DNA from 2 places in the Catenibacterium sp. RTP21428st1_D7_RTP21428_210409 genome. Region 1 is predicted to be linked to the other one. Evidence: a T-box and tRNA genes for the amino acid it is inferred to sense, from the RefSeq annotation. Region 1 holds a T-box; the other holds one or more tRNA genes.

The links. The T-box of region 1 lies ahead of lysS (lysine--tRNA ligase). A T-box ahead of a tRNA ligase gene usually reads a tRNA of that ligase, here a tRNA-Lys.
Region 2: it has a tRNA-Lys gene. The T-box ahead of lysS (lysine--tRNA ligase) is inferred to sense a tRNA for this amino acid. The anticodon was not compared.

Annotation. Positions count from the first base shown of each region.
Region 1 covers NZ_JBEHVX010000009.1:29,038-45,448, forward strand. Annotated here, with positions in the region: gene ABUA27_RS02670 (6-phosphogluconolactonase) at 1-507, shown strand, start outside; gene ABUA27_RS02675 (RDD family protein) at 632-1,177, shown strand; gene ABUA27_RS02680 (MurR/RpiR family transcriptional regulator) at 1,229-2,020, shown strand; gene rsmH (16S rRNA (cytosine(1402)-N(4))-methyltransferase RsmH) at 2,136-3,182, opposite strand; gene ABUA27_RS02690 (DUF4825 domain-containing protein) at 3,373-4,509, shown strand; gene lysS (lysine--tRNA ligase) at 4,750-6,234, opposite strand; T-box leader at 6,273-6,482, opposite strand; gene ABUA27_RS02700 (YitT family protein) at 6,553-7,410, opposite strand; gene ABUA27_RS02705 (hypothetical protein) at 7,478-7,648, opposite strand; gene ABUA27_RS02710 (MurR/RpiR family transcriptional regulator) at 7,645-8,205, opposite strand; gene ABUA27_RS02715 (RDD family protein) at 8,237-8,881, opposite strand; gene ABUA27_RS02720 (ROK family protein) at 8,899-9,780, opposite strand; gene ABUA27_RS02725 (6-phospho-beta-glucosidase) at 9,777-11,192, opposite strand; gene ABUA27_RS02730 (PTS sugar transporter subunit IIC) at 11,185-12,537, opposite strand; gene ABUA27_RS02735 (MurR/RpiR family transcriptional regulator) at 12,679-13,410, opposite strand; gene amrS (AmmeMemoRadiSam system radical SAM enzyme) at 13,411-14,226, opposite strand; gene amrA (AmmeMemoRadiSam system protein A) at 14,219-14,752, opposite strand; partial or broken gene ABUA27_RS02750 (class III extradiol dioxygenase subunit B-like domain-containing protein) at 14,828-15,586, opposite strand; gene dusB (tRNA dihydrouridine synthase DusB) at 15,630-16,411, opposite strand, start outside.
Region 2 covers NZ_JBEHVX010000024.1:8,577-24,987, forward strand. Annotated here, with positions in the region: gene ABUA27_RS05255 (L-lactate dehydrogenase) at 1-376, shown strand, start outside; partial or broken gene ABUA27_RS05260 (HAD family hydrolase) at 429-1,202, shown strand; gene ABUA27_RS05265 (phenylpyruvate tautomerase MIF-related protein) at 1,278-1,619, shown strand; tRNA gene ABUA27_RS05270 (tRNA-Asn) at 1,758-1,832, shown strand; tRNA gene ABUA27_RS05275 (tRNA-Glu) at 1,835-1,910, shown strand; tRNA gene ABUA27_RS05280 (tRNA-Val) at 1,916-1,991, shown strand; tRNA gene ABUA27_RS05285 (tRNA-Thr) at 1,999-2,074, shown strand; tRNA gene ABUA27_RS05290 (tRNA-Lys) at 2,080-2,155, shown strand; tRNA gene ABUA27_RS05295 (tRNA-Leu) at 2,163-2,245, shown strand; TPP riboswitch at 2,492-2,592, shown strand; gene thiM (hydroxyethylthiazole kinase) at 2,626-3,426, shown strand; gene thiD (bifunctional hydroxymethylpyrimidine kinase/phosphomethylpyrimidine kinase) at 3,413-4,831, shown strand; gene ABUA27_RS05310 (MarR family transcriptional regulator) at 5,091-6,023, shown strand; gene ABUA27_RS05315 (hypothetical protein) at 6,023-6,784, shown strand; gene ABUA27_RS05320 (MarR family winged helix-turn-helix transcriptional regulator) at 6,833-7,288, opposite strand; gene ABUA27_RS05325 (biotin--[acetyl-CoA-carboxylase] ligase) at 7,343-8,011, opposite strand; gene fabZ (3-hydroxyacyl-ACP dehydratase FabZ) at 8,011-8,439, opposite strand; gene fabF (beta-ketoacyl-ACP synthase II) at 8,426-9,676, opposite strand; gene fabG (3-oxoacyl-[acyl-carrier-protein] reductase) at 9,687-10,439, opposite strand; gene fabD (ACP S-malonyltransferase) at 10,426-11,349, opposite strand; gene ABUA27_RS05350 (NAD(P)H-dependent flavin oxidoreductase) at 11,346-12,383, opposite strand; gene ABUA27_RS05355 (nitronate monooxygenase) at 12,380-13,315, opposite strand; gene ABUA27_RS05360 (beta-ketoacyl-ACP synthase III) at 13,326-14,246, opposite strand; gene ABUA27_RS05365 (acetyl-CoA carboxylase carboxyltransferase subunit alpha) at 14,239-15,177, opposite strand; gene accD (acetyl-CoA carboxylase, carboxyltransferase subunit beta) at 15,187-16,047, opposite strand; gene ABUA27_RS05375 (acetyl-CoA carboxylase biotin carboxylase subunit) at 16,040-16,411, opposite strand, start outside.

The DNA of each region.
Region 1 (16,411 bases):
GGTAAGCCTTATGGTCCTAACTGGGAAGAAATGCAGAAATTATTCTTCGAAGAAGCAAATATTCCAGAAGAAAGAATTCATGATATGACTATGGAAAACTGGGAAACATATGATGAAGAAATCAGCCGTGCAGGTGGTATTGATGTCATGGTTATTGGTCTTGGCTATGATGGTCATTTCTGCAGCAACTGTCCTAGATGTACACCAATGGATTCATATTCTTATGCAATGGATCGTGCTACTAAGAATAAAGCAAACCCTGATTATCCAAAGAGAGAACATCTTCCAATCACTCTTACAATGGGGCCTAAGAGCTTAATGAAGGTTAAACACTTAGTGATGATTGTAAATGGTAAGGAAAAAGCAGGCATCTTAAAACAGGTTCTTGATTCACCTATTACAGATGAATTACCATCTACTGTTTTAAAGCTTCATCCTAATATGACATTGATTTGTGATAAAGATGCAGCTTCTGAATTAAACATGGACGATTACAAAAGACTATAAGTCTTTATAGAAAGTTCTTCGGAACTTTCTTTTTTTATATTACGGAAAGGTTTTCCAAGAATTGGAAACGAGATTACTGATCATTTGTGAATTGATATACTTGAATAAACAGGAGGTACTATTTATGAGTAAGATGGATATTGTAGAGTTAAGATTAAGAAGAACAGTCGCATTGATAATTGACTGGTATATTACTAATATGCTGGCTTCTATTCCTATCACATTCTTTTTAAGAAAAGATAGTCAGTTTAAACCAGAGATGTTTGAATTAACTGCTTATGGTTTCAATACAGCTCTTATTGTATGTTTAATTGCGATTACTATCGGGATACTTTATTATGTATTCATTCCTTTATATATCTGGAAAGGTCAGACTCCAGGTAAGAAGATTTGTAAGATCAAAGTTATTGATTATGATCATAAAGATGTCACTATGAAAAACATGATGTTAAGAGAATTACTCGGTGCAACTCTTCTTGAAGGTGGTATTACTATTATTCCTTCTTATTTAAGAAAGATTGCCTCTCTTTTACAGTTCACTTCTATTGTAAATCCCTTAACTTATGTTGCTTATGCATTGACATTTGTTTCTATTGGATATGCTTATTTCCAGAAAGATACACGTTGTTTTCATGATTTAGTTTCACATACTGAAGTTATTAAACTATAAATTACTGTCCTATGGTATAATAAGGTATATTATACCAAAGGCGGTGAGTACATGTTTAACTTAGTTATTATTTTATTATCTACATTAAATGGTGAACCTAAAGGTTCTAATAATTATAAAATTGCGAAATTCATGATAGAGAACATTCGTGATTTAGAAGACTATACTCTAACTGAACTTGCAAAAGCGTGTTATGTGTCTAATTCTAGTATTTCTAGATTCTGCAGGGATATAGGTTTAAGGGATTTTAATCAGTTAAAAAATCAGATTGCGAAGTTTTCGGTAGAAAAAACGAAACTTTCTAATAAGTTCAACTATGAAGGACGAAATGAAGATTCCATTTTCACTTCTTATGTAAGAAGTGTGATTGAGAATCTAGAGATGTTGGAAAAGAGTTCTATTGAAGATGATATCAAAAAATTAGTCAATGATATTTATGCGTATCAAAAAGTAGCGGCATTTGGTTATATGCATTCTGAAAACGTTGCATTGAACTTGCAATATGATTTACAGACAAGTGCTAAATCTGTATTTACTGCCATTAAAGTAGCTAACCAGGCTGAATATATTACAAACGCAGATGAGAAGACTTTAATTATCTTGTTCTCTGATTCTGGTACTTATTTTGATCGTATTTTCCCACGTGCAAAACCATTTAAACAGCAAAGCAAGAAACCTAAGATTTGTTTAATTACATCTAATAAAGAATTAGATTATCCTTTTATTGATCAATATATACGCTATGACAGTAGAGGTGATTATGCAACTCACCCTTATTCACTCACAGCGATTGCAGATACAATATGCATTGAATATGCAAAAATGTTGAAAGAACTCGAATAATATGAAAGCACAGAAAAAGGTAAGGATGATCAGATCCTTACCTTTTCGTTTTGATGCAATTGTTCTCAAATTTGCAAATAAAGTATAATACTTGTATATCTGATATTCAAGTATTCTATTTTGCTTTAATAGCCCATCTCATCTTAGTAGACTTTGCACGTGAATTACGATGACATTCTTCTTTAGAAGGTCTAATCACATTTCTACATACATCTTCATAAATGCCAAGATTCTTGAGTTCTTTAAAAGACTTCTTCACAATTCTATCTTCTCCAGAATGGAATGTAAGAATGGCAGCCTTTCCTCCTGGTTTTAAAATAAGAGGGAGTTTCTCTACAAAATCATATAATACTTCAAATTCCTGATTCACTTCTATTCTTAATGCCTGGAATACTCTTGCAGCTGTCTTGTTCACAATATCTTTTCTGTTCTTATCAGTAATAAAGTTGAGTGTTTTATCAATGATCTTATAAAGCTGCTGAGTTGTTTCTACTTCCATACCTGAACGTATGAATGAATAGATATTCTTAGCTAATATATCAGCATATGGTTCATCTGAGTTCTCTGTAAGAATATGTTCTAGTTCTTCTCTTGATAAATCTTTTAAGATTTCATAAGCAGGTCTACCTGCTTTAGGATTAAGTCTTAGGTCTAATGGACCATCTTTCTTATATGAAAATCCTCTTTCTGGATTATCAATCTGCATAGAAGATACTCCTAAATCAGCTAAGACAAAATCAACTGGTCCGTACTTCTCACTTACTTGATCAATGTTTCTAAAGTTAGTCAAAATAGGAGTAAAGATGTCTTCTCCATAACCTTTATTTCTTAGTCTCTCTGTTGTTTTTTCTATTTCAATAGTATCGATGTCTAATCCATAAAGGTGTCCCTGACCCTCTAGTTTTTCCATCATTTTAGAAGAATGTCCTCCATATCCTAGAGTACAATCTAAACCAATCTGTCCTGGCTGAATATCTAAGAATTCTAGTATTTCATCTACCATGATAGAAATATGCATACCTGCTGGTGTACTTCCTTTTGAAATAACCTTTTCTATTGTTTCAGGATATAATTCTGGATTAAGTTCTTTGTACTTCTCTGAGAAGTTTTTAGGGTGTGTCCCTTTATATCTTTTTCTTCTTTTATGTACTTGTTCAGTCATGTTTATACCTCATTTCATCATCTACTATATTAACGAAAATAGAGACAATAAACAAGTCAGATAAAACTCTGTATATACAGGATTGTTCCCGCTTCTCTTCATAGCATATAATAAAAGTAGTGTATTCGCTATTTGTGGGGTGTTGTTGTTTCATGCTTTATTTTATAGTTTTCATGAAAGGAGAAACGTTATGGATACAAAAAGAATAGGAAAGTTCATTTCTGAGAACAGAAAAAGAAAAGGTCTCACTCAAGAACAGTTAGGAGAACTATTAGGAGTAACTAATAAGACTATCTCTAGATGGGAAAATGGTAACTATATGCCTGATTTGTCTTTACTGGTTCCGTTAAGTGAAACTTTGGACATTTCTTTAAATGAACTGCTCAATGGGAAATATATAACAGAGGATAAAATCATGGAAACAACAGAAAAGAGCTTAAAGAATACAATTAATTATAGTAAGAATATGCTTGTACAAGAGAAAAGAAAGATTTCTATTGGTATTATGATTTTTGGCGCATTTCTATGTTTTGCTGCATTTGCGATATTAGATAAGGAAAGCAGCTGGTGCTGTATTTACTCTATTGTAGGTATTATAGTATTTGTTTATGGGTTATCAAAAGAGTTGAAGAGAAATAGATTATTAATAAGTAGTGGAGTATTTGTTGCAATATTATGTGGATTTATGTTGATGGATTATGTAGGTGTTATAACTTCTCATAGACCTCCTATCTATGTATATATGATTAAGACTTCTAATGTGACAACCTACTACAACCCATTCTATAATGTTTATAGAATCAATAAGAACACACCTAATGAGTATTATATTGTAGATAGCGCAAAGAAATATACAGAAGATACTGTTCCTACAACTGTATTTAACAAACCGTTGAGTGGCATACACAATATTAAAAAGTATAAGAATCCATATATTGGTAATAATTCCAATATAGGAAATTTATTAAATAGTCTTCCTTTGCATGAATACGGTTATGTTTTTCAAATTGATTCTAAAAATCAAGGACTCACTGTGAACTACAATGCGACAGACTGGTATCATAATGAGGATCTTTATATCAATAAGGGCCTAATCTATAATTCTGTGTCTATCTTCTCTTTAATTGATAATGTACAATCTATTCAGTATAACTTTAGTGGAAGTACCTACACTACTACTAGAAAGATGATTGAAGAGAATTATCCACATTTTGAACAAGTAAAAGAGAATGAGAAGAACTTTAATCAGTACTTAGAGAATAAGATAAATGATGATGAGTTTACAAGAAGTATATTCAATAAGATATTTGTGAAGAAGGGTTTATAAGAGGGGTTAAGCCCTCTTTTTAAATACCGTGTATTACACTAAAGTAAACAACACCATTTTCAAAAAAAGTTAGTCTTTATATTTTTTCATGTATGCTCTCATCCTCATTACAGTGAATTCCATCATATTTTACAATTTCATTCCTCCACATTTTCTGTTTTCATTCCATCACATTTTCAAAAAATATAAAATAAAAAGCACATCTCTTGCATGAGATATGCCTAATATTAATACATAGATTTATTTATTCTTCATATGAGGGAATAAGATAACTTCACGGATAGTTTCCTGACCAGTTAATAACATAACTAATCTATCAATACCCATACCCATACCACCAGTTGGTGGAAGACCGTATTCAAGGGCTTCTACATAGTCCATATCCATTTCGTTGGCTTCATCGTTACCTAATTCTTTTTCTTTTAACTGATTTGCGAATCTTTCATACTGATCATCTGGATCATTTAATTCTGTGAATGCATTTGCATATTCGTTACCACAGATGAATAATTCGAATCTCTGAGTAAAACGAGGATCCTGTAAGTTCTTCTTTGCGAGTGGAGAGATTTCAATTGGATGACCATATACGAATGTTGGTTCTACAATTGTTTCTTCTACATACTTTTCAAAGAATGCATTGACAATATGACCATATGCAAAGTGTGGTTCTACTTCAATACCATGTTCTTCAGCAAGTTTCTTAGCTTCTTCAATAGTCTTCTGTTCCCCAAAGTCAACACCAGTCTTTTCCTTGATTGCATTAACCATAGAGATTCTCTTGAATCCAGGTGCTAATGAAATAGAATGACCTTTGTATTCTACATCATAAGTACCATTGACAGTCATTGCGGCATTCGCAATGATACCTTCTGTTAAGTCCATCATACCTTCAAGGTCAGAGAATGCTTTATATACTTCGATAGTAGTGAATTCTGGGTTATGAGTTCTGTCCATACCTTCATTTCTGAATAAACGACCGATTTCATAAACGGCATCCATACCACCTACGATTAATCTCTTAAGGTTTAATTCTGTTGCGATTCTTAAGTAGAAATCTTTATCTAATGCATTGAAATGAGTGATGAAAGGCTTTGCTGCAGCACCACCAAGAATAGAGTTCATGATTGGTGTTTCTACTTCTGTGTATCCTTTATCATCTAAATAATGCTGGATTGAACGAACAATCTTAGGTCTCATGAAGGCTACTTTACGGGCTTCATCATTCATGATTAAGTCAACATATCTTCTTCTGAAACGTTCTTCAGTATCTGTTAAACCATGGAACTTTTCTGGTAAAGGTCTTAAAGCCTTAGTAAGGTGTGTATACTTTTCTACTCTTACAGTTAATTCACCAGTATGAGTCATGAATACTTCACCATCAATACCGATAATATCACCTAAATCGCTCTTCTTAACTAATTCATAAACATCTTCACCAACAGTATCTTTCTTGATATATAACTGGATTTTTCCATCTCTATCAAGAAGGTTCATGAAGCATACTTTACCTTTTCTTCTCTTTGCAACAATACGACCCGCAATACTTACAGCTGGTTTGCTTTCTTCTAATTCTTCTGCAGTCTTATCGCTATAGTTCTTTCTAATGTCTGAAGTATAAGCAGTCACATCAAATCTCTGTCCAAATGGGTCAATTCCAAGATCTTTAAGTTCCTGTAACTTCTGTCTTCTTACTAATTCCTGATCAGTAAACTTTCTTTCTTCCATGTGTGTTCTCCTTCTTTAGAATATAAAAACTCTCATCCGCTAGGGACGAGAGTTAACCGTGGTACCACCCTTATTCATCTACATAAGTAGACCTCATTAAGCCTTAACGCGGCAACACGTTATTTTATCACGTTAGATCCAAAATACAGCTCCCAGTCTTTATTCATATCAACTTCCCCATTCCTTTACACCAGCCAGGAATTCTCTCTGCGTTCCATCGATATTACTCTTCTGTTCATAGCTTTTACTCAAGTATTATAGACAATAAATAAATATGTTGTCAAGGTCATTTTATCAGCCTTATTCAATCTAATTTGTCTATAGACGTTTTTCAAATCCACCAAGGATTTCTGAATCCTCACTAATAGTCACAAATGCCTGTGGATCAATATCATATACAATCTTCTTAAATGTTTTCACTTCATATTTATTGATTGCACAATAAAGAATATATTGATCATTTTCTGTATAAGCACCCTTACCCATCCAGTAAGTCACACCTCTACCAGTCTTTTCCATAATCACATTCTTCATATCTTTTTCTTTAGTGAAGATTAATGCTATCACATTGATGTTCTGATAATGGATATGGTCGCTAATGAAATACAATACAAATACAAAGATAATAGAATACAGTGTAGTCTGTAAATCAAAGATAAATGCACAGCAAGTTAAAATAACAGCATTCAAACTCATTGATAACTTCCCTACCGAGAATCCTGGTTTAGTCTTAGATAAGCACACACCCGCAATATCAATACCACCTGCACTACCACTACCCTTGAGGGCAAGTCCTACACCAACGCCACACATAATAGCCCCAAAGATACAGTTAGATAACATATCGGGCATGATTGGATGTGTTAAGTTAGGTAAGAAAGATAATGTGATGGTCTGTACAACAACACTCATACCTGTTTTAACACAGAATTCTCTGTTCAAGATTCTATACCCCATAATAAATAATGGAATATTAATCATGAAGTTGATGATCCCTACAATGTTCATTGATTTAGGGATTGGTAGAAGTTTTCTTACAAAAACTTCGATAATCTGTGATGTACCAATTACACCTCCAAAGTTCAAGCCATTAGGTGTTACAAACAACCAGATTCCTAAAGATAATAAAATACTTCCAGCAATGACTTCGCCATACTTTTCTAGATTTTCCCTCATAGCGTCCCTCTTTCTTCTCATATCATAGAGTATTAAAACAAATAAAAGAATGCCTTTCAAGCATTCTTTAGTAAATTCCATATTCTATAAATAGATTCGCAATAGACTCAATGATATAGAGAACAGGTACCTGTGTTGCTGAACTATAAAAGTCACCATTTTTAGTACTTGGCATATAATACGTAAGAGCTAAATCAGACATCTTTGCAGCTATTGAAGAGGCACTATTGGTAATCACAATAATCTTAATATCATATTTTTTAAGTCTTTGATACGATCGATGATTTCTCTTGTTTCTCCTGAAACTGTGAAGAAAAGAGCACAGTCATTTTGATCATACATCCCCCTAAAACGGCTACTGAAGTCTCCACTATACATGGTACGTTTTCCCTTACGATTAAATAAAGAAGCCGCAAACTTCGCAATCGCATCACTTAGGCCAATGCCAGAACAGATCACCTCATGACTGTTCACAATTATTTCAGCAGCTTGATGAATAAGATCATCAAACTCTTTATTATCTACACGATTAAAATAATCGAGAATATAATTTAAAGCACGTTTGTTTTGAATAGGTTTATCTTCCTGATCCAGTTTCATTTCTGCTTTCCATTCTAAGAATCCTTCATAACCAAGTTTTTTAGCTACTCTTGTAATCATAGAAGAAGATACATGAAGATCTGTAGACAAATCTTTAAGTTTCATATGAATCACTTCATGACGATGAGAAATGATGTAGTTGTAAATATCTAATTCCAAATCACTTAATTGATTCATTTGATCTACCGTAACCATAAAATACCTCCAAAAGGTATTTTATCATACTTTATGCAAATCTCTTTTTCATTTTCTTATTCTGTTTCTTATTTTTCTTTTCAATACTCAACAACATATTCTTGTAGTCTTCTGACTTAATGTCTACAACAAGTGTATGTGAGACAATATCATGTAATGATTTCTTAGACTTTAAGACAATTACTAGTATTCCAGATAATATAGTAATAACGAGTCCTACTTTATTCCAGATAGAGGCAATATTGTATCCAGTTAATACATTGACTAACTGATGAAACATATTACTACATGTATAAATACTTCCTTCTACTAAGAATATCATAATAACCTGTCTGATGATCAGTTGTTTCACATTCACTTCTTGATAGTTGTCATTCACAATCTTCAATCCTAATAGTTTTTTACCTACAGTCTGTCCTTTCCAGATTATAGGTAATACTACATAGTACACAAATGCAACTGAAAGTGAAAGAACACCCGCAATCACTTGATAATATCCCTTAAATATAGATAACTGCTGAGGAATATAGACAGCATCCTTATGAAGAGACATATATAACAGAATAAGAGGAAGTGATGATAAGACACTTCCTAAATACCAATCAATACCATAAGCGATTATACGTTTGATATAACCTGTTTTATTCACAGGTTCATTTCTTAATTTATTCCACATCTTATCATCTTCCTTTATTAATTTAAGTGCTGATATAAAGCACCGATTAAGTTCGCATCATTACGATATTCACAAACTACGATTTCTGGTGGTAATGTGCTTGCATAACATGAATTATAGATTTCATCAAAGTTCTTTTTGATAAGTTCTAATAGTAATGGCTGTGCACTAATACCTCCACCAATCGCCACTTTTTCACAATCAAAGATCTGATTGATGTTGTAAATCTGTACTGCAGTTTCTAAACAGAACTGATTTAATCCTTTTAAAACAGCTTCATTTCCATTATTTGCCATTTCAAAGATTTCTTCACCTGTAAAATGTTCTTCTGTTTCTAATGCTTCCTGGATATGTAATAATAATCCATTGATTCCATTACTTGCATACCAAGATGTATCACCATCATATGGCTTATGGTAATCAGTGATGATATTAGAAAATTCACCTGCACCAAATCTACATCCGCTTAATACCTTATGATCCTTAATTAAAGCACCACCAATAGCTGTGCCAAGAATCACTACAGCGCCGTCCTGAATATCCTGAAGACTACCAAAACCTAGTTCTGCATTAGCGGCACATTTTGCATCATTACCAATTGTGACTCTTACACCACAACGCTCAGATAGTAATTCTGCCATATTTATATCATGATTATAAGCTAAAGCACCACCAGTGTAACAATAACCCTTATCAGGATCAATTCTTCCTGGCATACTCATCGCAATACCAGATACATCAGAATATGTATTATAAAGAGATTGAACGCTATTTACAAATGAATCAAGGCAATCTAAGGGAGTAGGCACCTTACCTCTTTCATATATATTCTTTTCTGCATCCATTACTGCATATTTAATAGCACTGCCGCCAACATCTAGAACTAAGTATTTTTTCATAATTTTTCTCCGTTACTTTCTATTACTTTCTTATACCAGTCAAAGGAATCCTTCTTACTTCTTGCAAGTGTTCCCTGACCTGCATTATCTTTATCTACATAAATGAAACCATAACGTTTCTTCATTTCACCCGTACCAAAGCTAACACAGTCAATACATCCCCAAACAGTATAACCTAATAAGTCTACACCATCAATATCTACTGCATTTTTCATTTCTTCGATATGCGCTTTAAGGTAATCAATACGGTACTGGTCATGTACTTTTCCATCTACCATCTGGTCCACTGCACCGAAGCCATTTTCTACAATAAATAGAGGAAGGTTGTAACGATCGTACATCCAGTTTAAGCTATATCTTAAACCTTTCGCATCAATTGGCCATCCCCACTCAGTCTTTGAAATATATGGGTTATCACATAAATCTGTTTCTTCATTATAGTCAAGGTTGACATCTCCATCACCCTTAACCGCAAATGACATATAATAACTAAATCCAATATAATCTACTGTACCCTGAGGAAGAACAGCTAAGTCTTCTTCAGTAATATCTAGATTGAAGTTCTTTCTTTCAAAGAAAGACTTCATATAACCTGGATAACGTCCTCTTGCATGAACATCCATATACCAGAAACGCTTATGGTTAGCACCTACTGCCTTCAACATATCATCTGGATTACATGAGTAAGGATAAATAGGTGTCATCGCAATCATGCAGCCAATCATCATAGAAGGATCAATAGCATGTCCTTCTTTAATAGCCATCGCACTTGCAACAAGCTCATAATGTGCTGCCTGATAAACAGTACGTTCTTTGTCTTCACCTTCTTCAAATATAATACCTGAGTTAGTAAATACAGCTACGTCTGCTTCATAGTTCGCCTGGTTGTTGATTTCATTGAATGTCATCCAGTATTTAACTTTATTGTGGTATCTTTCGAAACATACTTTTGCGAATCTTACAAAGAATGTAATCATCTTTCTGTTTCTCCATCCACCATATTTTTCTACTAAATGATAAGGCATTTCAAAGTGTGATAATGTGATAACTGGCTGAATACCATTCTTTAATAGTTCATCAAACATATCATCATAGAACTTTAAACCTTCTTCATTTGGTGTTTCTTCATCTCCCATTGGGAAGATTCTTGCCCAGGAAATAGATGTTCTAAAACATTTAAATCCCATTTCTTTAAATAAAGCGATATCTTCCTTATAGTGGTGATAGAAATCAATCGCTGTATGATTTGGGTAGAACTGATCAGGTTCAATTGTTTTAGTGATCTTTCTACGAGTAGTGGCAGAACCAACTGTCATCATATCTGAGACATTTGGTCCTTTACCACCTTCATTAAATCCACCTTCTACCTGATGTGCAGCAACTGCTCCACCCCATAAGAAGTCTTTACGCATTGTTTTCTCCTGCTTCTTCTGCTTCTTTCTTGATAGCGGCTCTTGTGCTTGCTGCAACAAATGGTAAGTAAATTAAAGTACTTACGACAAAGCAAAGAATACCTATAACTAGTGCCATAATGTTGTTAGCACCTGATCCTAAGAATGGTGTTAAGAATCCTGGAGTTGTCCAAGCAACTTGATAAGCAACTGGTGGGATGATCTTAATCACACATACACAGAAATAACCAATGAGGTTACATACGATTGGTGCTAAGATGAATGGAATAACATACATTGGGTTCATAACGATTGGTAAACCGAACATGATTGGTTCGTTGATGTTGAATAGTCCTGGAACTAATGACATCTTACAAATAGAGAATTCACCCTTATTCTTTCTACCTACGATAAACATAGCGGCAATTAAACCAAGTGTAGCACCTGATCCTCCACCATTACCAAATGCATCGTTGATTGAACCCCAGTTAACTGGATAAGGTGCACCCCATGCTGAACCATGAGCTGCAACATAAGCTAAGTTTGCGTTTCCCTGTTCTGTGAAGATAACTGAACGTAATGCATTTAAAGTGTTAGGACCATGGATACCTACAATCCATAACATCTGCTGTACTAATACGAATACGATGATTGTACCCATAGAGCTTCCAAGAGATGTTAATGGAGCCTGGATAGCGTTATAAACAACAACCTGAATACCTTCAGGAGTAATCATTGAGAATAAGTAGTTTAATACACCCATGATGGCAAGTACTAACATCATTGGGATTAATAAGTTAAATGACTGTGCTACTGCAGGTGGTACCATTTCTGGCATCTTGATTCTTAACTTTTCATTTCTACCAAAACGAGTTAGTAATTCTGTAGTTAATAGACCTACTAATAATGCAACGAATAATCCCTGTGCACCAAAGTAAGTAGTTGTTAAACCAGTTCCTGCATTCTTACCTGCAAATGCCTGCGCAGCAGGATAAAGAATAAAGAAAGATGAAAGAGATGTAATACCACATAATACTTTATCTCCACCCATTTCCTGAGCTAACTGATAAGCCACTAAGAATGCGATGATGATTGATAAGATATTAGTTGTACCATTGATAACAGAACTTAAAACAGCCTGATACTGAGCTAGGTTTGGAATTAAATCACCTAAGTGAAGTAATTTTGCGATGAATCCTGTAGGATCTAATAATACATAGTTAATAAGTAAAACCATTGAACCACCCATTGTGAGTGGGAATGATAAAGTGAACGCATCACGCACGGCTGCCACATGGCGCTGACCATTGATTTTTGCAGCTAATGGTACGAAGTAGCGTTCCATAAAGCTTTGAATTGCTTCCATTTTGTTTCTCCTCTTCTTATTTCATTCGGCCGATGTTGAAAACGTTTTCGTTTTCCGCAATTGATTCTATCAGAGGATTACAAATAAAAAAAGGGCTTGAAGCCCTTCTTGAATAGTATGCATTATCTGCAAAATGTTTCACTATTGTAACGTATTGTGACACGTATGCAATGTCATATTAGAAAGTATTTCAATAATACTTAATGCAGGTACCTGAGTTGTATGGGAAGAAAGTTCATTTCTTACATCATTAATATAATAGCTGATATGATAATCACTCATTTTTGCGAGTGTATTATCGTCTGATGCAGTAATTGTGATTAAAGTACTGCCTGCTGCTTTATAAGCATTGGCTTTTCTAATAAGTTCTACAGTATCTCCTGAGATAGACAACATAACGACAACTATATCAGTACCATCCATGGATACCTTCTGGTATGGATCTGTTAAGGCAGCACTAAAGAAACCATTACCAGAAAAGCGTCTTGCTGCATATTCTGCAATCTTAGCTGAATCTCCCATACCATCAAAAATAATCATATTCGCATCACCTAGTATATAAGCAACTTCTTTGAATAAATCTTGATAATAAGGAGTATTGAACTTCTTTAAACAGTCGATAGTTTCATCTAGGTCATTCACCATATAAAGAGAAACTTCTTTTTCTTCTTTCTTATAAGCATATTTTAATTCAGGAAAGCTGTCATATCCCATCTTTTTCACAAAACGCATAATAGAAGCTGTAGATGTAGGAATCTCATCTGCCAGTTCTCTTATACTCATATAAGGGAATTGAATGCTATGCTTCAATATATAGTTATATATACGCATATCTGTTGTACTAAAGCTTTTAATTTCTTTTTCATTAAACATCTAACAATTACCTCTATATACATTCTTCAAATATTTCTTAGCGACTTCTATCATTTGATTTATAAGTTCTATGGATGTAGGAGATTCATGATAATGATACTCGGGAAAATAGCGTGTGATATGTAACACAATATTCGGGTCAATAGACGCTAACCACTTTGCTTCTTTTTCCATATCTTCTAAATAATCATTAATACCAGGTACAATCAAAGAAGTGACTTCTAGATGACTTGATGAAGCTATTTGAATACTCTTCTTTACTGTTTCTAAATCACCAGAGAGTTTCTTATAGATATCTTCTCTAAATCCCTTTAAATCAATATTCCATGCATCTACTAAAGGAGATAACTCCTTTATATATTTCTCTTCTATCATTCCATTAGAGACTATAACAGTCTTTAAATCATGCTTCTTACATAATACAAAAGTATCATAAATAAACTCATAGCTGATCAGTGGTTCATTATAAGTAAACGCAATACCAATATTCCCTTCTTTTTTTAAATCTAAGGCGACTTCTACAAGTTTTTTAGGTGTTGTATGCACCTGTATAGAAGAACCTCTATCCTGCGATATGGTGTAATTCTGACAGAAAGGACATTTCATATTACAGCCATAAGAACCGACAGATAACATCTGTGTTTCAGGATAGAAATGATAGAGAGGTTTCTTTTCAATAGGATCTAAAGACAGTGATGTAATAGCACCATAGTCTTTAAGTACTATACTTCCTTCTTTATTCATTCTTTGATGACAGAATCCTGTCTGTCCTTCTTTTAATACACAATGATGAGGACATAAATCACATCTAGCCATGTCTGATCACCCTGAATCTTTCTATCTTGATCTTCTCTCCTTCATGAATACCTGCTTTATGACAAGCTATCTGAATCTGATCAGTCACTGTATCCACACCCTCTAGAGAAGGAAGGAGTAAACCTCTTTTAGAACCATGGGATACTATAATACCATAAATATGAGGATCTAGTGTACTGATATCTTCTACTGGCTCTATTTCTCCTAATACATCGACTGAAATAATGAGATTATCTAGTTCTTCTTCTGTAATAGAATCAAAACGTGGATCTTCACTACATGCACTGATCGCATTATGTACTATTTCTAAGGCAATATTATCCTGTACAGGCATAAAGGTACCAATACAGCCTCTTAAACGCCCTTCTTCATGAATAGATACAAAGACACCAGCACGTCTTTTCATCTCTTTTGTGACTTCTGGAATGATTTCTACTTTTTCTTTTACATAATGTTCTATTGTGGTTCTAGCCAGTCTGACATAGTCATCTTCATGTTCTTTGATCTTCTTAACTTCTTCCTGCATTTTCTTTTTATATTGTTTTCCTATATCACGGGTTTGATCTTCACCACATATTTCAAAACCACAAATACCATAACCTACTCCAAATGGTCCTTCATAAGAATAATAGTGTGGTTTAATCTTTTTTTGATCTAAAGCACCTGCCATGATTTGAAATGATCTGAGTCCACATTCAGCAGCTGCTTCAGTAAAAATGGGATCAAATGTTAGAAAACGCATAAAGTCACTATTCTTCCATGCTGTAATAATATCATGATCGAAGAGCGGTCCTTCTTCTTTATAACCATAAGGACCATCCTCTTTTAAACGATGAGACAAATCACCACTCGCAATTAATAAAACATTCTTATCTCCCACTGCTTCTTTAATACATTGTCCAAAGCGATAATGAGTAAGAGGAGATAAACCAGATATTCCTATTCTTACAACTTTATAGTCCTTTAGATACTTATTTAAGAAGTAAAGAGGAGTCATTGTGCCATGATCTAAATCATCATCTTTTCCTAATGTTCCTGCAAAAATATGATACTTCTTGGCAGATTAAGTGATCTTCTTTACAAGTTCTGTATCATAATCCACTTCTATTCTTACATTTCCTGCATGAAACTGACTAAAGTCTCCTGATGCATGTTTACCAGGAGATATATGAATATAATCACTATAGGCGATCGCATGAGGACTGATCACAATGACTGTTTCTATTGGAAGAGTAGATACATATTTCATAATGGATTCATAAGATTGTATTGTGTTACTAATGGTTTTCTCTTCTCCTTGACCTATTTCAGGAATAATTAGTGGAGGATGAGGGACACACATTGCATAAAGTACAGACATATAATCATCTCCTTTACTCTATTATAAAACAAAAAGAAGATGATTACTCACCTTCTAGTTCTTTCTCAAAGTCTTTTAAAATTGTTTCTAATTCTTCTAATGTATTCATCTGTGTTAAATGATTCTTGATTTTTGCTGAACCTCTTAACCCTTTGACATACCAAGGTGCCTGCCCACGCATTTGTCTAATCGCATTCTTTTCACCTTCTGTTTTTACTAAACGATGGGCATGATCAATACATAACTGGATACGTGCATGAAAGTCTGGTTCTTCTTCTAGAATACCCTCTTCTAGATATTTCACCATTCTACGAATCACAAAGGGATTACCTAAAGCACCTCTACCAACCATAACAGCATCACAGCCTGTTTCTTCCATCATTCTTTTCGCATCTTCAGGTGTTCTGACATCACCATTCCCAATAACTGGAATACTGACTGCTTCTTTTACTTTTTTAATCCATGACCAATCTGCATGACCTTCATACATCTGTGAACGTGTTCGCCCATGAATAGCCACTGCACTTGCACCTGCTTTTTCCATTAATTGTGCCATTTCTACACAGTTAATATGCTTCATGTCATAACCAATACGCATCTTAACAGTCACTGGTACATTCACTGCTTCTACGACAGCCTTCACAATATCATATGCAAGTTCTGGATACTGCATTAAATAACTGCCTGCATGAGCCTTTAATACCTTATTTACAGGACATCCCATATTAATATCAATAATATCACAATCAGAATGTTCCTCTACAAACTTGGCAGCTTTGACCATAGTCTCTACTTCACCACCAAAAATCTGCATACTCATAGGGT
Region 2 (16,411 bases), on a different contig from region 1:
TGGTGGTAAGAGTGTAGAAGATGTATTAAAGGATAATGCAGAACGTACTAAGGATGCCACTAAGGAAACATTAAGACATGCTGTTATTGAAGATGGCTGGCAGATCTTTAACCGTAAAGGAAATACATGTTATGGTATTGCGGCAGCAACTACAGCTATCGTGAAATCTATTCTCTTCAATGAAAATAGAATTTATCCAGTATCTGTGCATTTAGATGGGCAGTATGGTATGAATGATATCTTCCTAAGTGTTCCTACTATTATTGATAAGACAGGAGCTAAGGAAATCGTAGAAATAAATATGAAAGAAGATGAGCAGAAAGCACTAGAGGAATCATATAAAGTTCTGAAAGATTTCTGTCAACAGTTAGACTAAGAGAGGGTAAACCTCTCTTTTTATGTTAGAATGGATTCATGGAGGGATTGGTATGATTAAGATTGCATTTTTTGATATTGATGGAACTTTAAGTAATATGGAAACACGCAGTGTTTCTGATATTACTATAGAAACATTACAAAGATTACAGGCTAATAACATAAAGGTATGTATTGCGACAGGAAGACATCCTTTAAGTGTGCCTACTTTTGAAGGAGTGACATTTGATGCCATACTTTCTTTTAATGGGTCTTATTGTTTTGATAAGGAAGGACATGTTTTGTATAGTCATCCTATCCCACATAAAGATGTATTAAGAATTATAGATAATGCATCTTCTATTAATAGATCTGTCTCTCTTGCAAGTAAAGATAATAGTAAAGCCAATGGCACAGATCAAGACTTAAATGATTATTATGCATTCTCTAAACAGAAAGTAAATGTATCAGAAGACTTTGATACACTTGTGAATGAAGATATCTATCAGATCATGTGTGGTTGATATGAGAATGAATATGATGCATTAATGAAGAATGTAGAAGGTGCACAAATTACAGCATGGTGGAATAGAGCAGTGGATATTATTCCAGCAGGTGGTGGAAAGGGTAATGGTATACATAAGGTATTAGAGTATTATCATTTCAGTCCTAGTGAAGCTATTGCGTTTGGTGATGGAACAAATGATATAGAGATGTTAGAAGCAGTAGGAACAGGAGTTGCAATGGGGAATGCAACAGATAATGTGAAGGCTATTGCGGATGATATATGTTTATCTGTAGCAGAAGATGGTGTGTATCACTACTGTTTAGATCATAATTTATTATAAAAGTCATAAATATAGTAATAAATCAAAAAAAGTTGTATACTATGGTATAGCATGAATTGTAAAGGAGAATGAACTATGCCATATTTAGCATTACGAACAAACAAGACATTGACTCTTTCTCAGGAAGTTGAATTAAAAACTACTGTAGGAAAGTTAATCACAGTATTTCCTGGTGAATCAGTAGATACATTCATGATTCATATTGAAGACAATCAGCTTATTTATTTTAAAGGCCAGGAAGCGAACTGTATGATGATCACATTGTACTTAAAAGGTCATTATGCAGATGAACAGAAACAACAGTTTGTCTCTGAACTTACTAAAGCTTTAGTAAAAATTACAAAGATTCCTGCTTCAAATCAGTATGTTACTATCTCTGAATTTGAAAAATGGGGTCACGGTGGTATCTACGAATAAGATTTTGCCTAGCAAAATCTTATTTTTTTGGCTTAAAACGGCTAAACATAATAAAACTACACAAAAAAATGCATTTTTTTCAAAAAAAGGGTTGCAAAAGGCGTATCTGCATGGTAATATAAACAAGCATTCTGAAGTGCTTGAATAGCTCAGCGGTAGAGCAATCGGCTGTTAACCGATCGGTCGGGGGTTCAAATCCCTCTTCAAGCGCCAGTGGCCGGTTGGAGAAACGGTTAACTCACATGCCTTTCACGCATGCATTCACGGGTTCGAATCCCGTACCGGTCACCATATATGGAGGTTTAGCTCAGTTGGGAGAGCATCTGCCTTACAAGCAGAGGGTCAGCGGTTCGAGCCCGTTAACCTCCACCATTTTTTTGCCGACTTAGCTCAACTGGTAGAGCAACTGACTTGTAATCAGTAGGTTGGGGGTTCAAGTCCTCTAGTCGGCACCATTAGTGACTCGCTAGCTCAGATGGCAGAGCATCTGACTTTTAATCAGAGGGTCAGGGGTTCAAATCCCCTGCGAGTCACCATCTTGATGCGGGTGTGGTGAAATTGGCAGACACGCTAGACTTAGGATCTAGTGCTTCGGCGTGCAGGTTCAAGTCCTGTCACCCGCACCATTCTGAATGCAGACACCGAGTAATCGGTGTTTTTTTTATGCCTAAAAATAAAAAATCTACCAAAATGGTAGATTACATTCCATTATAGAAGAGAATTTGATGAGGGGAAGCTCATTAGTATCTCATATATTTTGGGAAGCTATAACAGAATGATGTGTATATTATAATACTCTAGAATAGAGTAGTAAATATGTATATGGTCATGAAATCCCTTGTATTTCATAACTGAATGTTTTAACATATTATTATAATTGAAATGGGAGCTAATTTGCTGAGAGTAGACATAAGTCTTGACCATGAAACCTGATTTGGATAATGCCAACGTAGGAATTTTATGAGCACCCTCTTTCAGCGTGCTCTTTTTTATGGAGGAAAAGAATATGAACTACATTAAGAAATTAAGAGAAGTAAAACCATTAGTACACAACATCACTAACTATGTAACAGTGAATGATGTAGCCAATGCGATTCTTGCAATTGGTGGCAGTCCTATTATGTCAGATGAGATCACAGAAGTGGCACAGATGACTTCTATCAGTAATGCATTAAATATTAATATTGGGACTCTCAATCAGGTGAAAATTGCTTCTATGTTTGAAGCAGGTAAGGCATCTAATGCGTGTAAACATATTACTGTATTAGATCCAGTAGGTGCAGGTGCGACTGATTTACGTACTAATACATGTAAGGATCTACTCGCTCAGATTCATTTTGATGCCATCAAAGGGAATGTTTCAGAAATCAAGACTTTAATGGCTGGTACAGGTCATACTAAAGGTGTTGATGCATCTGCAGAAGATCAGAAGAACTCACAGGATCTTATTGACGATATCAAAGCATTCGCAAAAGAACTCAATACTATTATTATTGTGACTGGTCCTATAGATTATGTCACTGACGGTAATAAGTGCTATATGATCAATAATGGATGTAAAGAAATGAGTGCTATTACTGGTACTGGATGTATGTTATCAGGTATCTTAGGCTGTTTCTTAACAGTAGAAAATAGTGTAGATAGTGCTGCGGCAGCTGTTATGTCCATGGGTATTGCGGGTGAAATTGGTGCATCTAAATTAAAAGAAGGTGAAGGTAATGCAACACTTCGTACTTATTTAATTGATGCATTATTCAATATGACTGATGAAGAACTAGAAAAGAGTGGTAAATATGAAGTTCAATAATGACATGTTGAGACTCTATGCTGTGACAGATCGTCATTGGACAGGAGAACAGACTCTATATGAGCAGGTAAGAGATGTTTTAATGGGTGGTGCAACTTGTCTTCAGCTAAGAGAAAAAGACCTAGATGAAGCCTCTTTCTATGAAGAAGCAAAGAATATTAAAGAACTATGTCGTTTATTTGATGTACCATTTATTATTAATGATAATGTTATGCTTGCTAAGGAAATAGATGCAGATGGTGTTCATGTGGGTCAGGATGATATGGCATGCGTGAAGGCAAGAGAAATACTTGGACCAGATAAGATCATTGGTGTAAGTGCACATACTATAGAAGAAGCAAGAATTGCGAAAGAACAAGGTGCAGACTATTTAGGTATAGGGGCTATTTTCCCTACATCTTCTAAAGATGATGCGGAAGTATTAGGTATCAAGCGTTTAAAAGAAATGACGGATACAGTGGATCTTCCAATGGTAGCCATTGGTGGAATCAGTTATGATAACTGCTTATTACTTAAAGATACAGGTATTGATGGTATTGCGGTTATTAGTGCTTTATTTGGTCAGAAGAATATTAAACAGGCTACTATTGATTTAAAGAAGCGTGTGGATGCACTTTATGAAACAATGCATACATGTTTAACTATTGCCGGTAGTGACTCGAGTGGTGGTGCAGGAATACAAGCAGATTTAAAGACAATGCTTGCTAATAAAGTATTTGGTATGAGCGCTATTACAGCCCTCACAGCCCAGAATACAACGGGTGTGACAGATATTATGGATGTTACTCCAGAGTTCTTAGAAAGCCAGATTCGTGCTGTATTTGATGATATCTATCCAGAAGCTGTTAAGATTGGTATGGTGTCTTCTAAAGCACTTATTCATACTATTGTAGAAATGTTGAAACATTATGATGCGAAGCATATTGTGGTAGATCCAGTCATGGTTGCGACAAGTGGCGCAAAGCTTATTAGTGATGAAGCTATCTCTACATTAAAGGAAGAATTACTTTCTATTGCTGAAGTCATTACTCCTAATATTCCAGAAACAGAAGTACTCACTGATATGGAAGTTAAGACTGTAGAAGATATGGAAATAGCAGCTAAGAAGATTTATGACACATATCATTGTGCTGTATTAGTCAAAGGTGGACATCAATTAAATGATGCCAATGACTACCTATACAATGGTGAAAAGGGTACTTGGTTTAAAGGACATAGAATAGACAACAGTAATACACATGGTACAGGATGTACTTTATCAAGTGCGATTGCATCCAACTTGGCTAAAGGCTATACACTAGAAGAATCAGTTAGACATGCTAAAGCATATCTTTCTGGTGCAATAGGTGCTATGTTAGATTTAGGTCAGGGAAGTGGTCCTATGGATCATGGCCATAATATCTAAAAGTACACAATAATTCCATAACTGCCTGGTATAATCTCTGTTAAGAGGTTAAGGGCATGAAAGAATTCAAAGCGTGGTTTATACTCATATTATTTATTTTGCTTCTTCGAGTTATATATCTATTACTTGAAGGTGGGCATATCTTATGAATATCCTCTAGATATATCATCTGGAGGATTTTTTTATTTAACTCAAAAACTTGCATATTAACATTCGCAAAGTTAAAATGAAATAAATTAAGTTAAAAGGAACCTATACAATGATTGATAATATATTTGGCCTATCTATAAGATATGAACCTTGGGATAAGAAAAGCATATTACCTCTCTATATTGTGAGTAATTATCAATTCTATACAGCTTATATAGAAAATATACGTTGTATTGTGATTATACCGATAGAAGAACTGCCAACACTTCCATCATTCAAAAAACAAATACAAAAAATTCGAGTAATTGATGATGTTCCTGTCGTATTATATAGTAAGACAATATCATTTTATAGAAGAAAGAGTCTTCTTGAGAATCACATTCCTTTCATAACAGATAAACAAACTTTTCTTCCTTTTATTGGTACATTACTTGTAAATGAAAAGGAACCAAAAAAGATTAAAGACAAGTTTGTCTATTCAACACAGTTATTATTTCTTGCTTATATGTATAATCATGAGAAGAAGGTATATGTATCAGATCTGTCAAAGAGCCTTCCATTTTCCGCAATGACCCTGTCTAGGGCAGTTAAACAATTAGAAATGACAGATTTATTTTTAGTATATAAGGATGGTGTGAATAAGGTAATAGAATCGAAATATTCTCATAAAGAATTGTTTGAGCATATTCAACACTATCTCTTAACACCAGTACGTCAAGTAGGATATATGAATCAGTTTTTGGTTACAGATTATATGGTTCTTGCAGGAGAGACCGCATTATCAGAAATGAGTATGTTGAATCCAAGCCGTTTTAGAACATATGCAGTATATGAAAAGGACTTTGATAAGACGCAGCTTATTGATGAATTGATAGACCCAGAAGTACAGGTAAAAGTAGAAATATGGGCCTATGATCCTCAATTATTTACTCATACAAATATCGCAGATAGTCTTTCTATAGTATTGTCTTTGAAAGAAAATAAAGATGAAAGAATTGAAGAAGTCTTAGAAGACATACTAGAAAAGGAACTGACAGATTAATGGTCAATGGAATTGCTAAGTTTAAAGAATACTTTAAAGGGTTCGAGAATCAATATGTTATTATTGGTGGCACGGCCTGTGATGTTATAATGGAAAATGAAGAACTCCCATTTCGAGCAACTAAGGATATAGATATTGTATTAATTGTGGAGTCTATAACAGTTGAATTTGGCAGGAAATTTTGGGAGTATATTAAAGAAGCTAAGTATTCACATTTGAATAAAAGTACAGGTAAGGCACAGTTTTATAGATTTAGTTGTCCTAAGAGTAAACAATACCCATATATGATAGAGATATTTTCAAGAAATCCAGATTATATGATTTTAGATGATGATTCTATTATTACACCCTTACCAATTGATGAAGAGGTATCAAGTTTATCTGCTATTCTTTTGAATAAAGATTATTATGACTTATTAAAAGGTGGACAGTTAATTATTGATGGCGTACCAGTTCTCAGCCCTCTATGTTTAATTGCATTTAAAGCTAAAGCGTGGTTAGATTTGACAGAACGAAAGTTATGTGGTGAACATATTGATAGTAAGAATATTAAGAAACACAAGAATGATGTATTTCGATTGGCTCAATTGGTCTCGCCTAATACAAGAATGATACTTAGCGATGAAATCAAGAAAGATATGGAGACGTTTTTATCAGTGATGGTAGATGAAAATGTGGATTTAAAAGCTATTGGTGTACAAGCAACAAATAAGGATGAATTAATTTCTCTTTTACATCAGTGGTATGGTTTAAGAAAATAAGTGTAAAAAACCCCTATAGAAGAATCACACCTTCTATAGGGGTTTATATTATTTATTAAGTTTTTTCTGGTATTCTTTTAAGTCTTCTATGACGTTCTCTATTGTATCATATACCCAGCCAATCATTTCATCAGGAATATGCTGACTATAAAGTCCAGATAAATCCCTATGGAACTGGTTATGAACCTCTAATGCCTGATATCCTTTATCAGTAATACGTAGATATGTGACACGATGATCCGCAGAAGAACGTTCTCTTGTAAGAAAACCTTTATTCACAATAGTCTTTACATTAGTAGTTAATGTTCCTACAGTTACCTTCAATGTCTTTGCAACATTTGTCATAGTAGGAAACTGCTGCTTACTTACAGCCTCTATAATATGCATTTCATTCATTGATAACTCAGGAAAAGGACTATGTTTAATATAATCTTCCTGCACTTTAATGGCGAGTTTAAAAACTGTATTAATAGAATCCATTAAATTATTCTTTTTCGCGTCCATAATTCCACTCCTTGACTCTATTCTACAATTTTATCACATATTTGAGAAGACTAATTATATACGACCTAATGATAATTCATTCAAGAGAATCGTATGTTTTTTCTTGTTTTCATCCTCTATCACAAGATGACAATTCTCATCTAGATATAAGAATTTCACTAAACCATACTCTTTATAGGGAATTGTCTTACCTCTTAAATAAGAATGACGATTCATGCCATCTAATAAAGATGCAAAAGGCATATGAAGCATATTCTTAAATGTATCAATAATATTCAACATCAGCTTTTCTTTATCTATAGGATGATTTATCACATCAGATAGAGAATAGTAAGAACCCTTACTAATATTTAACCCTATCCCAATAATAATACCCTGTAAAGTACTCTCATAAATTGTCTCTACAAGAATACCTGCAATCTTTTGATTATTTATATATATATCATTTGGCCACTTAATGAATGCATTGATCTGTTTCATTCTTAGAACTGTCACAATCGCATAAGCCATAATGGCAGACACTTTTAAAGGATCCACGTTCTGTTTCATATAATAACTAAAGAGAAGCTGTTCATTTTTTTCTGCCTCCCAGATATGATTAGAACGTCCTCGACCATGAGTTTGATAATGTGCACGGACAATTGTATCATCATCTAATTCCTGATAATGATCATGAATATACGTATTAGTAGAATCAATTTCTTCAAATTCTATATATTTCATTAGTCACCAATCGCAAAAGTGAGTTCAGCCTGTACAACAGTTTTACCATTGACTGTTGCTTTTGCTTCACCAATACCGATCTTACCTCTCATTCTTGTGAGTGTGCATTCTAATTCCATCACATCTCCAGGAATGACCTGACCTTTAAACTTACATTTATTGATTCCTGCAAAGAAGACAATCTTACCCTGATGTTCTTTCTGACTTAATATCGCAATACATCCAGTCTGTGCTAAAGCTTCTACAATCAATACACCTGGCATTACATGATGCTCAGGGAAATGCCCCATAAACTGCATTTCATTCACACTGACACACTTAATGCCTTTCGCATATTCTCCTGGCTTATAATCAGTAATACGATCTACAAGCGCAAATGGATAACGATGAGGATTAATTTTCGCAATTTCATTACTATTTAGTTCCATTGTCATACTCCTTGAATATAATACTTGCATTATGTCCACCAAAACCTAATGAATTACTCATCACATAATGAAGATCTTTCTTAACACCAACGTTTGGTACTACATTTAAATCACATTCTTCATCCTTTGCCTGATAATTTAAAGTAGGAGGAATAAAGTCATGCTTTAAGGCTAATACTGATAGTACTGCTTCAATACCTCCTGCAGCCCCTAAACAATGTCCTGTATGACCTTTAGTAGAACTTACTGCAAGCTTGTATACATGTTCCTTAAATACTGATTTAATCGCTTCAGTTTCACATAAATCATTTAAATGAGTAGAAGTACCATGCGCATTAATATAATCAATCACATCATAACTGATACCTGCATCATCTAATGCATTCTGCATTGCATAGGCACCACCTTCACCATTAGGAAGTGGGGCAGTAATATGATGGGCATCACAACTTACACCATAACCAGTCATTTCACCATAAATATGTGCGCCTCTCTTTAAGGCATGTTCTAATTCTTCAAGAATAAGAATACCTGCTCCTTCACCCATGACAAATCCATTTCTTTCTTTATCAAAAGGAATAGAAGCACGTTTAGGATCAGTGGCATCACTTAAAGCCTTCATAGAAGTAAATCCACCAATACCTAAAGGAGTTACTGAAGCTTCACATCCACCAGCAATCATGACATCCTGATATCCATCACGAATATTTCTAAAAGCATCACCAATCGCATTTGTACCCCCTGCACAGGCAGTCACTGGGCAGGTACATAACCCTTGTGCATGATAAGCAATCGCAATATGACCCGCTGCTAAGTTAGAAATAGTCATAGGAATAAAGAAAGGAGATACTCTATCAAAACCTCTCTTTTCTGCTGTCTGATAGTTCTTTTCAATAGAACCTAAACCACCAATACCACTTGATACAATCACTCCAAAACGATGAGAATCAATGTTGTTGATATCAAGACCACTATCAGTCACCGCTTCTTTAGCTGCAATCATACCCATCTGAATAAAGCGGTCCATCTTTTTCGCTTCTTTCTTATCAATATACTTTGTAACATCAAAGTCTTTGACTTCACCAGCAAGAGTGACCTTCATATCTTTTGTATCAAATAAAGAAATAGGCGCAATACCGCACTTACCTTCTTCAATAGACTTCCATGTTTCTTCCACATTATGTCCAATAGGATTTATTGTTCCTATACCTGTAACTACTACTCTACGTTTTGTCATAAGCTCCTCCTTACATAGCCATTCCACCGTCTACATGAATGGTCTGTCCTGTAATATACTTTGCATCATCACTTGCTAGGAATGCGATTGTCTTTGCAACATCTTCTACATGTCCAAGTGTTCCTAAAGGAATAGATGCCTTTAAACCAACTTTAATTTCATCGCTTAATACTTCTGTCATATCAGTTTCAATAAATCCAGGAGCTACTGCATTCACAGTGACACCTCTAGGACCTAATTCTCTTGCTAGAGACATTGTCATACCAATGACACCTGCTTTACTTGCTGCATAGTTAACCTGTCCGGCATTACCAATCACACCTACGACAGAAGATAAAGAAATAATATGACCAGACTTCTGTTTCATCATTAAGCGACTTGCCTGCTTCATACATAAATAAGTTCCCTTAAGATTTGTATTAATAACGGCATCAAAGTCTTCAGTTTTCATTCTTAAAATTAACTGGTCTCTTGTAATACCTGCATTATTCACAAGAATATCAAGATGTCCAAAGTACTTCTTGATACTCTTGAAGATCTTTTCTACATCCTCTTCATGAGAAATATCACCTTCAACACATAATACATCTCTACCAAGATCTTTAAGTTCTTTCACTAATTCTTCAGCTAATACTTTATTCTTTTCACTTGCACGATAATTTAACGCAATATCTGCACCTTGAGTTGCAAGTTCCATCACTGTCGCACGTCCAATACCTTTTAACCCTCCAGTGACAAGGGCTACCTTATTACTTAGTTTCATTTAATGCCTCCACACACTTCTGTAAAGAAGCCATATCTTCTACCTGATATGTCTTGATTTTTTTATCAATCTTACGGACAAAACCACTTAATACCTTACCAGGACCAATTTCTATCATTGTATCCACACCATTATTGATCATAGTACGAATACTATCTTCAAAATATACAGGACTCATGACTTGTTTCTCTAACATATCCTGTACACTGCAATTTTCTAATTCCTTACCAGTACAATTGAAAATCACTGGGACATTCATTTCATGGAATTTAACATTTTTAAATACTTCATGAAGTCTTGTACTTGCATCTTTTAATAACTTTGTATGGAAAGGACCGCTTGTATTTAAAGGTACAGCTCTTCTTGCACCATGATCTAATGCCTTCTGACCTGCTTCTTCTACTGCTTTCTTTTCTCCTGCAATAACTAACTGTCCAGGACAGTTATAGTTCGCAATAGAAACATACCCATCACAGCCAACACATATATTAAGTAATGGCTCACGTTCAAGTCCAAGAATAGCCATCATTGCACTCTCAACACCTTCAGCGGCCTTTTCCATTGCGAGCCCTCTTTCTCTTACAACCTGGATTGCTGTTTCAGGATTAAATACACCTGCTGCACTTAAAGCACTGTATTCACCTAAAGATAAACCACATACATAATCAGGTGTAATCCTATTCTTCTTTAAAAGAAGAGTAGCCATATTGGCAACTGCTACCATCGCAGGCTGAGTAAAACGAGTTGTACTAATAGTCTTTTCATCACTATTAAACATGATATCCTTTAAATTAAAATCTAATTTTACATTATCTAATAGGTTCTTACAGTCTTCATCATTTTCATAAAAAGACTGTCCCATACCTACATATTGTGTTCCTTGTCCTGCATAGATAAAACCGAGTTTCATACAATATCCTCCATTAATTCATCAATCAGATCACTTACATGTACAAGCTTGTCAATGCGATATCCGTTTGTGCCAGTAAATACAAGACCATTCTCACAATCACCATTCACCGCATTAATTAAAGCCTGAGTAATACAATAAGGAATAGACTTCATATCACAGCTCGCAATACATCTAAAACATCTCTTAATAGGATGTGTCTTTTCCATAAAAGGTGTCATAAAAGCACGTCCTGGCATACCAACAGGAGACTGTACAATTTTGATATCTTCCTTCTTACCGTTAATAAAATAATTCTTATACTCCATTGAAGCATCACATTCATAAGTACCAATAAAACGTGTACCCATCTGAACACCATCCGCACCAGCTTCTAACATCTCTTTAATATCTTCATTAGTATAGATGCCACCTGCGACAAACACAGGAATCGCATGATTAAATAACTCTTCAAAGCCTTTCACAACTTCCTTAACATCTTTTAGAATATCCTTTAGAGAAGCACATGTATTCTCTAATAGTTCTTCTTTCTTAAATCCAAGATGTCCACCTGCTTTATATCCTTCAATCACAATAAAGTCAGCTGTACGATTATACTGACGTTTCCACTTGTTTAATATCAAACGTGCTGCCTTACCAGAAGATACAATAGGTGCAATGGCTGTTTTTTCATCCACGTATTCAGGAAGCTTTAATGGTAAACCAGCTCCAGAAATAATCGCATCTACGCCACTTTTTACAGCTTGTCTCACATGCTGTTCATAATCACTTAAGGCAACCATGACATTGACTGCAACCATACCGTTATTATTTGAAATCTCTTTAGCACGTTTGATTTCTTCATCAATCGCTTCTAGATTTGCTTTCTTTGTATCTTTAAGAAAAGAAGGCTTCTTAAAACCAATCTGAGCTGTAGAAATAACACCCATAGCTCCTTTTTTAGCCACATTTCCAGCTAAAGAACTTAAGGAAACACCAACACCCATTCCTCCCTGAATTAGAGGGAGAGATAAAGAATGTGATCCTATTTTCATAGATGAACCTCCATCACACGTTTCTTTTCTTCTTCATATTCTTTAAATAAACCTTCAATGATGTCTTTAAGACTTCTTTCTTCATGCACCATGCCAGCTACCTGACCACTCATTAAAGAACCGGTTTCTACATCACCTTCAAATACAGCACGTTTTAAAGAACCTAATGTATACTTTTCTAGTTCCATCATTTCGGTTCCTTCTTTTTCCTTCTTAATATAAGTACGTGCCATCTTATTCTTTAAGATACGTACAGGAGTTCCAGCAATACGTCCAGTTACTGTTGTATCAGTATCTTTTGCCTTAATAATCGCATTCTTATAGTTCTGGTGAATAGGACATTCTGTACTTGCAAGAAGAATAGTACCAACCTGTACACCATCAGCACCAAGTGCAACTGCTGCAAGAAGCTGTTTACCACTCGCAACCCCGCCTGCAACAATCACAGGAATATTCACTGCAGCCTTGACCTGTGGTGCTAAAGCCATAGTAGTCAATTCTCCCACATGACCACCAGATTCAGTTCCTTCTGCAATAACGGCATCCACACCTGCTTTTTCCATACGTTTCGCAAGGGCAACACTAGGGACTACAGGCATCACAATAATACCTGCTTCTTTCCATTTCTTAATATAAATACCTGGATTACCAGCACCTGTTGTAACAACAGGAACCTTTTCTTCCACCACAATATCAGCCATTTCTCCTGCTTGAGGATGTAATAACATCAAATTAACACCAAAAGGTTTATCAGTAAGTTTCTTTGCCTCACGGATATTTTCTCTTAACATCTCAGGAGACATACCACCTCCTGCAATAAGTCCTAAACCACCTGCATTAGACACAGCTGCCGCAAAAGCGCCTGTCGCAATATTAGCCATACCACCCTGAATAAGAGGGTATTTAATCTTTAATGTTTCATTTAACCACATAGTCTTCTCCTTACCACTCTATCAGATTGGCACCATAAGTCAGTCCTGCACCAAAACCAACACAGAGTATCTTCATACCTCTTTTTAATAACTTCTTTTCATTCATCTCTCCAAGTACAAGAGGAATACTTGCAGCAGATGTATTACCATATTCATCGACATTCAGATAAAACTTATCTGATGTTACTTTCATTTTCTTATAGACATGACGAATAATTCTTTCATTCGCCTGATGCACCACAAAGTAATCAATATCATCTTTAGTAAGTGATGCTTTCTCTAATACTTTCTCTATACACATAGGAAGAACTCTTGTCGCAAACTTAAATACTTCTTTACCTTCCATATGTAAATAATCATTCTTTAAACCATAAAGCACTTCTTCATTGCCTTCTGATCCTTGATAATCACAAAATAATTTCTTTTCTTTCTCTATGACAACAGCACCAGCCCCATCACCAAACAAGATGCATGTTGTACGATCTTTCCAATCAATGAGATTTGAAAGCTGTTCAGCACCAATAATTAAGGCATAACGCTTATCACTTGTATAAAGTAATGAACGTGCCACTGATAATGCATAGACAAACCCACTGCATGCCCCGTTTAAATCAAACGCAAATACATCATTATTTAAACCTAAACGTTCCTGTAAGAGACAGGCAATAGAAGGGGTATTATAGGGAGAAGACATTGTTGCCACAATAATGATTCCAATATCTTCTTTGTTGATGTTGTTTAATGCCTTTAAAGATGCCTTATAAGCCATATCTATAAGTGTTTCATCTTTACATATATGACGTTTCTTGATACCAGTGCGGGGATAAATCCATTCATCACTCGTATCAACTATCTTTGATAGATCATCATTAGTCAGTACATTCTCAGGTACATAATATCCTGTATCGATGACAGAAATACCTTTATCCATTCTTCCATTCTCCAATCTTACGATATCTGTTATATCTCTTACGTATTAAAGTATTTACATCCATTGGGACTAGAATATCTAACTGTTCTCTAATCACCTTACGTATATTTTTATAGACAGCGACAGGATTTGTAGTCATACCACCTAGAGGTTCCTTGATGATTTCATCAATAATCCCATAATGATATAAATCTTCTGCTGTCATCTTCATCACTTCACATGCTTCTTCAATACGTTCTCCCTTCACATCTTTCCAAAGAATAGATGCAAAACCTTCAGGAGATAAAACAGAATAAACCGCATTTTCTAACATGGCTAAGTGATCACCAATACTTAGGGCTAAAGCACCACCGCTTCCCCCTTCACCAGTAATAATCACAATAATAGGGACCTTTAAATCACTCATCATCATCAGACTCTGACCAATTGCTTCACCAATACCATTCTCTTCAGAACTAATACCAGGATAAGCACCTGGTGTATCAATAAAAGTAATAATAGGACGATGGAACTTCTCTGCCTGTTTCATTAAACGCATCCCTTTACGATACCCTTCAGGACTTGCCATGCCAAACTGACACTTTAAATTTTCATCAATACTTCTTCCTTTTTGATGTCCAATAATTGTGACTGGCATGTTATTAAACATTCCAATACCACCGACAATGGCCTGATCATCCTTGAAATAACGATCGCCACGCATTTCTACAAACTCATCAAACACATGATCAATAAACTCATGTATATGAGAACGTTCAGGTTTTCTCGCAAGATAAACACGATCATATGCACAAAGATGTGAATATGTCTCTTTCTTATAATCATTGATTGTTTCTTCAATCTTACTGGAATCTATTTCTCTATCATTCTTAATGACTGCAAGCTTCTTTTCTAGCTCTGCAATCTTTTCTTCCTTTTCCTTTAAAGACATAATTCCTCCTTATGCATGCATACGTAATAATAAAGCCAATGTGTCACGCATCTTCTCACGTTTCACAATCATATCTACAAAGCCATGATCTTCTAAGAATTCAGCACGCTGGAATCCAACAGGTAGCTTTGTCTTCATAGTACTTTCAATAACTCTAGGTCCTGCAAAACCGACTAAAGCTTCTGGTTCTGCAATATTAATATCACCAAGCATTGCGAATGATGCAGTAACACCACCTGTTGTAGGGTGCGTTAAATAAGAAATATAAAGAAGTCCAGCATCTAAATGACGTTTTAATGCAGCACATGTTTTACCCATCTGCATTAAAGAGAAGATGCCTTCCTGCATTCTTGCACCACCACTTGATGTAAAAACAATCAAAGGTAATTTCTTTCTTGTTGCCATTTCAATTGCACGTGTAATCTTTTCGCCAGCCACACTACCCATAGAAGCCATCATAAAACGGTGATCCATCACAACGACAATCGTACGCATATGATCAATACGACCACCCGCGACAACAACGCCATCATGTAATCCTGTCTTATATTCATACTTCTCAAGTTTTTCTTCATAACCAGGGAATCCTAATGGATTTCCTGATTTCATAGAAGTGTAGTATTCCTTATATTTGCCATGATCAAATAACGCATCTAGACGTGCATAAGCATCAATGAAGAGATGATGACCACACTGTGGACATACCTGTAAATGATTCTTTAAATCAAGTGTACGAATTGTACTATTACAATTAGGACATGCCTGATATAATCCATCAGGCACTTCCTGTTTCTTGACTTTGTTGTCTTTATTTAAATAACGACGAAAGTCCTGTAACTGTTGTTTTCTTTTCTTCCAGATACTATCCATTTTCACTCACCATCTCATCTAAATGTGTTTCAATAAAGCTTGTATTAAAATGTCCTTTAATATAATCAGGCTGATGTAGGATGTAGAACTGTAATGTCTGGTTAGTTGTAATACCTTCAATTACAAGCTCACTTAAAGCGCGTCTCATACGCTTAATTGCTTCTAATCGAGTAGGGGCGTGGACAATCACTTTTGCGACCATTGAATCATATTGAGTAGGGAGCGTATAACCTGTATATAACATCGTATCCACTCTAACACCTGGGCCTCCAGGTAAATGCATGAAGTTCACCTGACCAGGACATGGTCTAAAGTTATGGAAGGGATCTTCCGCATTAATACGACATTCAATAGAATGACCCTG